One region of the Kitasatospora sp. NPDC059648 genome, then DNA from elsewhere that is predicted to be linked to it. Evidence: riboswitches for the same ligand, from Rfam matches in the RefSeq annotation. Region 1 holds a riboswitch; each other region holds the start of a gene.
What was found. Region 1 has a riboswitch for cyclic di-AMP ahead of ACFV1W_RS06760 (M23 family metallopeptidase). Riboswitches for the same ligand answer to the same signal wherever they lie in the genome.
Positions count from the first base shown of each region.

Region 2: linked by a shared signal. The riboswitch ahead of ACFV1W_RS11810 (NlpC/P60 family protein) and the one ahead of ACFV1W_RS06760 (M23 family metallopeptidase) in region 1 are both predicted to bind cyclic di-AMP.
Region 3: linked by a shared signal. The riboswitch ahead of ACFV1W_RS36415 (hypothetical protein) and the one ahead of ACFV1W_RS06760 (M23 family metallopeptidase) in region 1 are both predicted to bind cyclic di-AMP.

Region 1 covers NZ_JBHWDU010000007.1:37,918-40,173, forward strand. The annotation lists gene ACFV1W_RS06755 (MFS transporter) at 1-539, opposite strand, end outside; cyclic di-AMP (ydaO/yuaA leader) riboswitch at 941-1,116, shown strand; gene ACFV1W_RS06760 (M23 family metallopeptidase) at 1,120-1,707, shown strand; gene ACFV1W_RS06765 (DUF2470 domain-containing protein) at 2,076-2,256, opposite strand, start outside.
Region 2 covers NZ_JBHWDU010000014.1:69,260-71,515, reverse strand. The annotation lists gene ACFV1W_RS11810 (NlpC/P60 family protein) at 145-1,269, opposite strand; cyclic di-AMP (ydaO/yuaA leader) riboswitch at 1,280-1,433, opposite strand; gene ACFV1W_RS11805 (NlpC/P60 family protein) at 1,774-2,256, opposite strand, start outside.
Region 3 covers NZ_JBHWDU010000110.1:6,085-8,340, reverse strand. The annotation lists gene ACFV1W_RS36420 (esterase/lipase family protein) at 1-658, shown strand, start outside; cyclic di-AMP (ydaO/yuaA leader) riboswitch at 913-1,035, shown strand; gene ACFV1W_RS36415 (hypothetical protein) at 1,038-2,256, shown strand, end outside.

The sequences.
Region 1 (2,256 bases):
GGTACGTCGAAGCGGCCGGTGGCGGACTCGTCGCGGCTCTCCGGGACGTACCGGGAGGTGACGGCGATCACCGCGGCGGCCAGCGGCAGGTTCAGCAGGAAGATCCAGCGCCAGCCGGGCCCGTCCACCAGCCAGCCGCCGAGGAAGGGGCCGACGGCGGCCGACACCCCGCCCAGGCCGGACCACAGGCCCACCGCGGCCGAGCGGTCGTCAGGGTGGAAGACCGCCTGGAGCATCGCGAGCGAGCCCGGGGTGAGCAGTGCGCCGCCGATGCCCTGGACGGCTCGGGCGGCGACCAGCACGTGGATGGTCGGGGAGGCGGCGCAGGCCGCGGAGGCGGCGGCGAACCAGACCACGCCGATCAGGAAGACCTTGCGCCGGCCGTAGCGGTCGCCGAGCGCGCCGCCGAGCAGGATCAGGCCCGCCAGGGTGAGCAGATAGGCGTTCAGGGTCCATTGCAGGGAGGCGAGGGAGGCGCCGAGGTCGGTGCCGATCCGGGGCAGGGCGACGTTCACCACGGTGCCGTCGAGCATCGCCATGCTGGAGCCGAGCACCGTCGCGAGCAGCACCCAGCGTCCCCGTGCGGTGCCCAGGCGCAGGGAGCCGGCTTCGGAGGTGGTCACGGCCCGATCCTGCGCCCCGTGGGGCGCACGTGACAAGGGTCACCGGGAGGCGTGTCGGTCGGGGACGGTGCGTGAACGGATGGTCGCGCGGGGGTGTGGTGATCGGCGCAGGGTCGCGGATCAGTGGCGCGGGGTGAATGGATTGTGCACGTACGGTGTGGCGGATCATTCGGAGGGTCACCGCGTTGCGGGCGTCGATTGCCGGTTCGAGAGATCGACATTGCGTCCCCCGAACGGATGAGTTTTAGTTCAGCGACCGCCCGGCCAGTCCGGACGGATCCGCCGGGTGGAACGCCGAGTCCTGCCGCTGCCCGGTGGTTCGAACTGAGCTCTGTACGGCAGGAGCGGGGGACCCACAGGTAAGTCGCCGGACCGGAGTTCGTGCTTTTCAGGGCGCGGACGTCCAGGACCGGCTCGGGGTGAAGCCGCGCATGCGGCCGGGCAACTCCAGCCCGAACCCGACAGCTCACCTCGCAGGCGTCGGAGAGGAAATCCCATGCCTGCACAGGCTCGTCGTTTCGCCCTGCCCCGTTTCGCCCTGCCCCGTGCCGCCCGCATCGGCATCGCCACCACCGTCGCCGGTGCCTCCTTCGTCCTGCCGCTGGTGACCACGATGAGCGGTCAGGCCGCCGCTGCCCAGGTCGTCGCGGCCGCACCGGCCGCCAAGGTCGTCAGCTCCGGCTTCGTCGCCCCGCTGGCCAAGCCGGTGCTGGGCGAGGCCTACGGCGTGGCCGGCTCGATGTGGGCCTCCGGCCACCACACCGGCCAGGACTTCGTCTGCTCCACCGGCACCCCGGTGCGCGCGATCGCCAACGGCGTCGTGGTGCAGGCCGGCAACGGCGGCGCCTACGGCAACCAGGTCGAGATCAAGCTCGCGGACGGCAAGTACGCGCAGTACGCGCACCTGTCCGTGATCGGCGTGAAGATCGGCCAGCGCGTCACCGTCGGCCAGCAGCTGGGCCTCTCCGGCGCCACCGGCAACGTGACCGGCCCGCACCTGCACTTCGAGGTCCGCACCGGTCCGAACTACGGCTCGGACATCAACCCGGTCGCCTACCTGCGGGCGCACGGCGTCGCGCTCTGACCCCACCGGGTTTCAGGAACCACCGCTGTCGCGGGGGCGAAACGGTCCTCCGGGATGGTCATGTCGGGTGACCGCTCGACCGGATGACCGCCGCGATAGTGGACATGGGCGCGGGACACGCCCACGGCCGGCCCGGCTTCACGGGACATCTTCCCCGAAGCCGGGCCGGCCCTTGCCGTTTTCGGCCCCGCGGCGTTCGGTGCTTCGAGCGTGGCGTCACCCCGGCTGTCTCCTGCGATGGGACAAGCTCGGGGCCGGTATGCGCCGGCCGGGGCGGCGGCGGTCGGGCCCCGGGGCGGTGACGGTCTTCCAAGGGCCGGCCGCCACCTGCTCGTTCGCCGTCGGCGACCGCGGCCGGAGCTGTGCGCCTAGCTCCGGTGGGCCGGCAGGCCGTGCTGGGCCGCGGTGAGGAGCTCGTGCATCCGGTGGCCGAAGTCCTCGGTGTCGCGGGCGGGTTCGGGAAAAACCAGGCGGACGTCGCGGTGGCCGTGCGAGTGGTCCAGGCGCAGCACCAGGCCGTGGCGGTCCAGGGCGAGCGGTCGCACGGCG
Region 2 (2,256 bases), on a different contig from region 1:
CGTTAGCGAGTCCGGGCAAGTGAGTCCAAACCCCTCCCGACCCGAATATTTGACCCCTATTCGGACATTCGACCGAGCCGCCGGAAAAGCCGCAGGCCCGGCCCTCCGTGGCGGAGGACCGGGCCTGCGAGGACCTGGCGGGGATCAGACCCGCACGATGGAAGCCAGCGGCATGTTGGAGACGGCCTCGTAGCGCACCGAGGCACCCGGCTTGGGCGCGTGCAGCACCTGGCCGTTGCCCGCGTAGATGCCGACGTGGTGGGCGTCGCTGTAGAAGATCAGCAGGTCGCCGGGCTGGGCCTGGGAGAGGTCCGTGCCGATCCGGGTGCCGGCGCCGGCCTGCTCCTGCGAGGTGCGCGGCAGCGACACGTTGGCCTGGTTGAACGCCCAGACCATCAGGCCGGAGCAGTCGAAGGAGCTGGGGCCGGTGGCGCCCCAGACGTACGGGCTGCCGACCTTGGTGGCGGCGGCGGCCAGCGCGGCGGCACCGTGCGAGCTGCCCGGGGCGATCTTGACCGGCGCGTTCGAGGAGCCCGACCCGAGGTCGGAGCGGCCGCTGTCGCGCGAAGCGCGGTCACCGGAGCCCGACTGGGAGGCCTGCGCGGCGGCGTCCGCCTTGGCCTTGGCGTCGGCGGCGGCCTTGTCCTCGGCCGCCTTGATCGCCTGGCGCTCCTGCTCGGTCAGCGTGTTGAGCAGGTCCTGGGCCGCCTTCAGCTTGTTCTGGACGTCCTCCTTGGACGCCTTCAGCTGCGCGGTCGTGGACTCCAGCTCGGCGAGCTTGCCCTGCGCCTCGGTGCGGTCCTGGTCCAGCTTGCGCTGCTGCTCCTGGAGCTGCTTCAGCTGGTTCTTCTGGGTGTCACCGGCCTGGTTCAGCGCCCCGGCCTGGTTGAGGAAGTTGTCCGGGCTGGAGGAGAACATCAGCTGGACGGTCGGGGATATGCCCCCGTTGCGGTACTGCTCGCCGGCGATCTCGGCGAGGCCGCCCTGCAGGTCGGTCACCTGCGCCTGCTGACGGGCCACCTGGTCCTGCAGGCCGGAGACCTGCTTCTCCAGCTCCTGCTGCTTCTCCTGCGCCGCGTTGTACTTCTCGGTCGCCTGCTCGGCCTGCTCGTTGAGCTGGTCGACCTGCTCCTTGACCTGTTCCTTGGTCGGCTGCGGGTCGGCGTGCGCGCCGGTCTGCGCGGAGAGGGCGACGGCCGCGGCGGCGAAACCGGTCAGGATCGAGACACGAGCGCGGCTGGCGGGCTTGGGACGACGATGGGACGCCACGAAGGCGGACTCCTTCTTCCTACATCCGCCTACCGGGTGAGCTGACGGGTTCGGGCCGGAAGCATGCCCTACGACGCCTCACGGCCTCACCAGCGGCCGACCTGGCGCCGATTCACCCCGGAGGAACATGGTTCCCCGGCTCCGCTCCGCAGCGCCCCCGACCACTGGGCTCCCCTGTCGGGCAGTCGCTTCGACCTGCCCCGCTGTTTCGCGAACTCGACGGAAACCACCGCCGCCACCCAGGCTGGGTGATCGACAGTGCGGTGGTTCGGGGCACGACCCTAGTAACTGAACCGTGATCCGTTCAAATCCTTGTCAGAAAAAAGACGGAAGGTTACCCATGTTCATTTGTGAAAATGACTGATCGTGATCACTGCTGCACGCAAAGCTGATCGACGCTCACCGCTCGGTCGGGCAATGGGCAAGCCTGAAGCGCCACCCCCCGGATCGGGAGGTGGCGCGGATCACAGGGGCGGAGTCGAACCCCCCGGGCGTGTCGGGCCGTCAGACCCTGCGGATCGTGTTGATCGGCATCGCGTCGGCCTTCATCACCTTCACGACGTCACCGGTGTGCGGCGCGTGGACCACCATGCCGTTGCCGATGTACATCCCGACGTGGTGCCGGTCGCTGCCGTAGATCACCAGGTCGCCCGGCTGGGCCTGGTCCAGCGAGGGCACCCGGGTGCCGACGTTGCCCTGCTCCTGCGAGGTGCGCGGCAGCGAGACGCCGGCCTGGGCGTACGACCAGACCATCAGGCCCGAGCAGTCGAAGGTGTTCGGCCCGGTGGAGCCCCACACGTACGGCGAGCCCTGCTTGCTCATCGCCTTGGCGACGGCCACGGCCGCGTAACCGCTGGCCGGCGGCAGGCTGCTGAGGTCGACCCGGGCCGCGCCGCGCGAGGCGCGGTCGTCCTGCTGCTGCTGGGCCTTCAGCGCGGCCCGGTCCGCGGCGCTGAGCGAGTTCAGCAGGTCCTGCGCGGCCTTCAG
Region 3 (2,256 bases), on a different contig from region 1:
CCGCGCGTACGTGTCCTCGGTGCGCCCCGCCTGGGGGCGGGCGTACGCGGGCGACGTGCGCCGCCTCGTCACCCTCGGCGGTCCGAACGGGGGGATCGACTACGTCTACGCCCACGGCTGGGACTTCGACCTGGCCACCTGGCCGGCCTGCGGCGGTACCGCCAACGCGCCGTCCCCCCACCTGTACATGACCTGCTACGGCACGTACACCGCGCAGCCCTGCCTGGGAGTGCTGCCGACCGGCGGCAGCGACTGCTACCCGGGCCAGCGCCAGCTGCTCGCCCGCTGGGACGCCGCCTACGGGGTGGACACCACCGCCCAGGACTGGTGGACCACCTACTACGGCGGCCAGGGCTTCTACACCTCCGGCCAGGGCATCCAGGCGGCCATCGACGCAGGCTCGCTGGTCGCCCCGCTCCAGCGGGCCGGAATCCCCGCCTCGATACCCACCTACCTCCTCGCGGGCGGCTCGGCCGACATCCCGGGCGTGCTCGACGAGAACCGCGGTCCCAGCGACGGCATCGTGTTCACCGCGAGCGCCCTGGACACCACCGGCATCGCGACCGTCGGCGGCACCCGGCTGCTCGGCGGGCTCAACCACCTGGAACTGGCCTGGTCGCCGGAGGCCGAGAGCCAGGTGGCCGCCTGGCTCGGCTGAACCCCCGGGGCTGGACATCCGAACCCCCGGCCGAGGTGCCGGGACTGATCAACTCGGCGGCCACGCAGCGTCGTTGATCGACACCACTGTGAGCTGCGCGACAACCGGCCCGGTGGAGTTGTCCGTTCACGCACAGCCTGCCTAGCCTGCAACGGGTCGTCCGCCCTCGCGGACCCCGCCGCCGGGGCGCCGAGTCCTGTCCACCCGCCGGCGGGCAGCCGAGCACGACAGCGGACGGGAGCGGGGGAACCAAGGTCAGTGCCCGGCCCGTACGCACCAGCGTGCGGGCTGCGGCTAGGGGTGAAGCCGCTCCACAGGCGGCCGGGCAACTGCAGCCCGAATCCGACAGCTCACCCCGCAGGCGTCGCAGAGGACTCCCGTGCCCCAGCCTGCCGGGCGCCGTCGCGCGCCCCGCCACGCCCGCCCGTCCCACCGCGGACGCAACGCCGCACTCGCCGCGACCGGCGCGTTCGCGATCAGCGGCGCCGGCCTGCTCGGGCTGCCGGCAGTCGCCGGTGCCCAGGCAGCCGCCGGCCCGACCGTCACCCAGGACCGGATCGCCCCCGCCGCCATGGTCGCGGGCAAGGCCACCACCGCCTCGCTGAGCCTGCACTCCTCGTCCTGCTTCGTCGCCAGGACCGTCGGCGTGGGCGTCCGCGACGCGCGCGGCACCAACCTGGACTTCCCGGGCAACGCCGCCGACGTCCGGCTCTGCCCGAGCGGATTCACCTTCACCAGCGGCGTACGCACCCTGCCCGCCGGGACGTACACCCAGTTCGGCTTCTGGCAGGACCTCGGCGGCGGCTGGCACAACCTGCCCTCGCAGCAGCTGGTGGTCTCCCGCGCCGGCACGTCGACGCCCGCCCCGTCCCCGACGGCCACGCCGACCGCCACTCCCACTGCCGAGCCGTCCCCGACGGCCACGCCGACCGCCACTCCCACTGCCGAGCCGTCCCCGACGGCCACGCCGACCGCCACGGCCTCGACCACCGTGCCGACCGCGAGCCCGAGCGCCACGGCGTCGACCACCGTGCCGACCGCGAGCCCGAGCGCCACGGCGTCGACCACCGTGCCGACCGTGAGCCCGAGCGCCACCACCGGCCAGAGCGCCCCCGCGAACCCGAGCACCCCGGCACCGGCCTCCCCGATCGCCGGTAAGGCGCTGACCTGGTCCGACGAGTTCAGCGGCCCGATCGACTGGGGCAAGCGCTGGGTCGGGGACAAGAGCACCGCGTACAAGTACGGCAACCACAACCCGGACGACAACAAGCTCGACTGGCTGAACAAGAACAACGTCAGCGTCGCGAACGGCGTCGCCACCTTCACCGCCACCCCTGGCGGCCCCACCCTGGAGAACGGCCAGCAGTCCTGGAACACCGGCTTCCTGACCACCGGGGGCTCCACCGAGGGCTTCCAGGTCAAGGCCGGTGACTACGCCGAGACCCGGGTCGAGCTGCCTTCCGGCACCGGCGCCTGGCCGGCCCTGTGGACGTGGAAGAACGGCAACGGAGAGGTCGACTCCTTCGAGTACCACCCCGACAACCCGAACCTGCTGGAGCTGACCAACCACGTCAACCCCGGCAACCCTGACTACTACA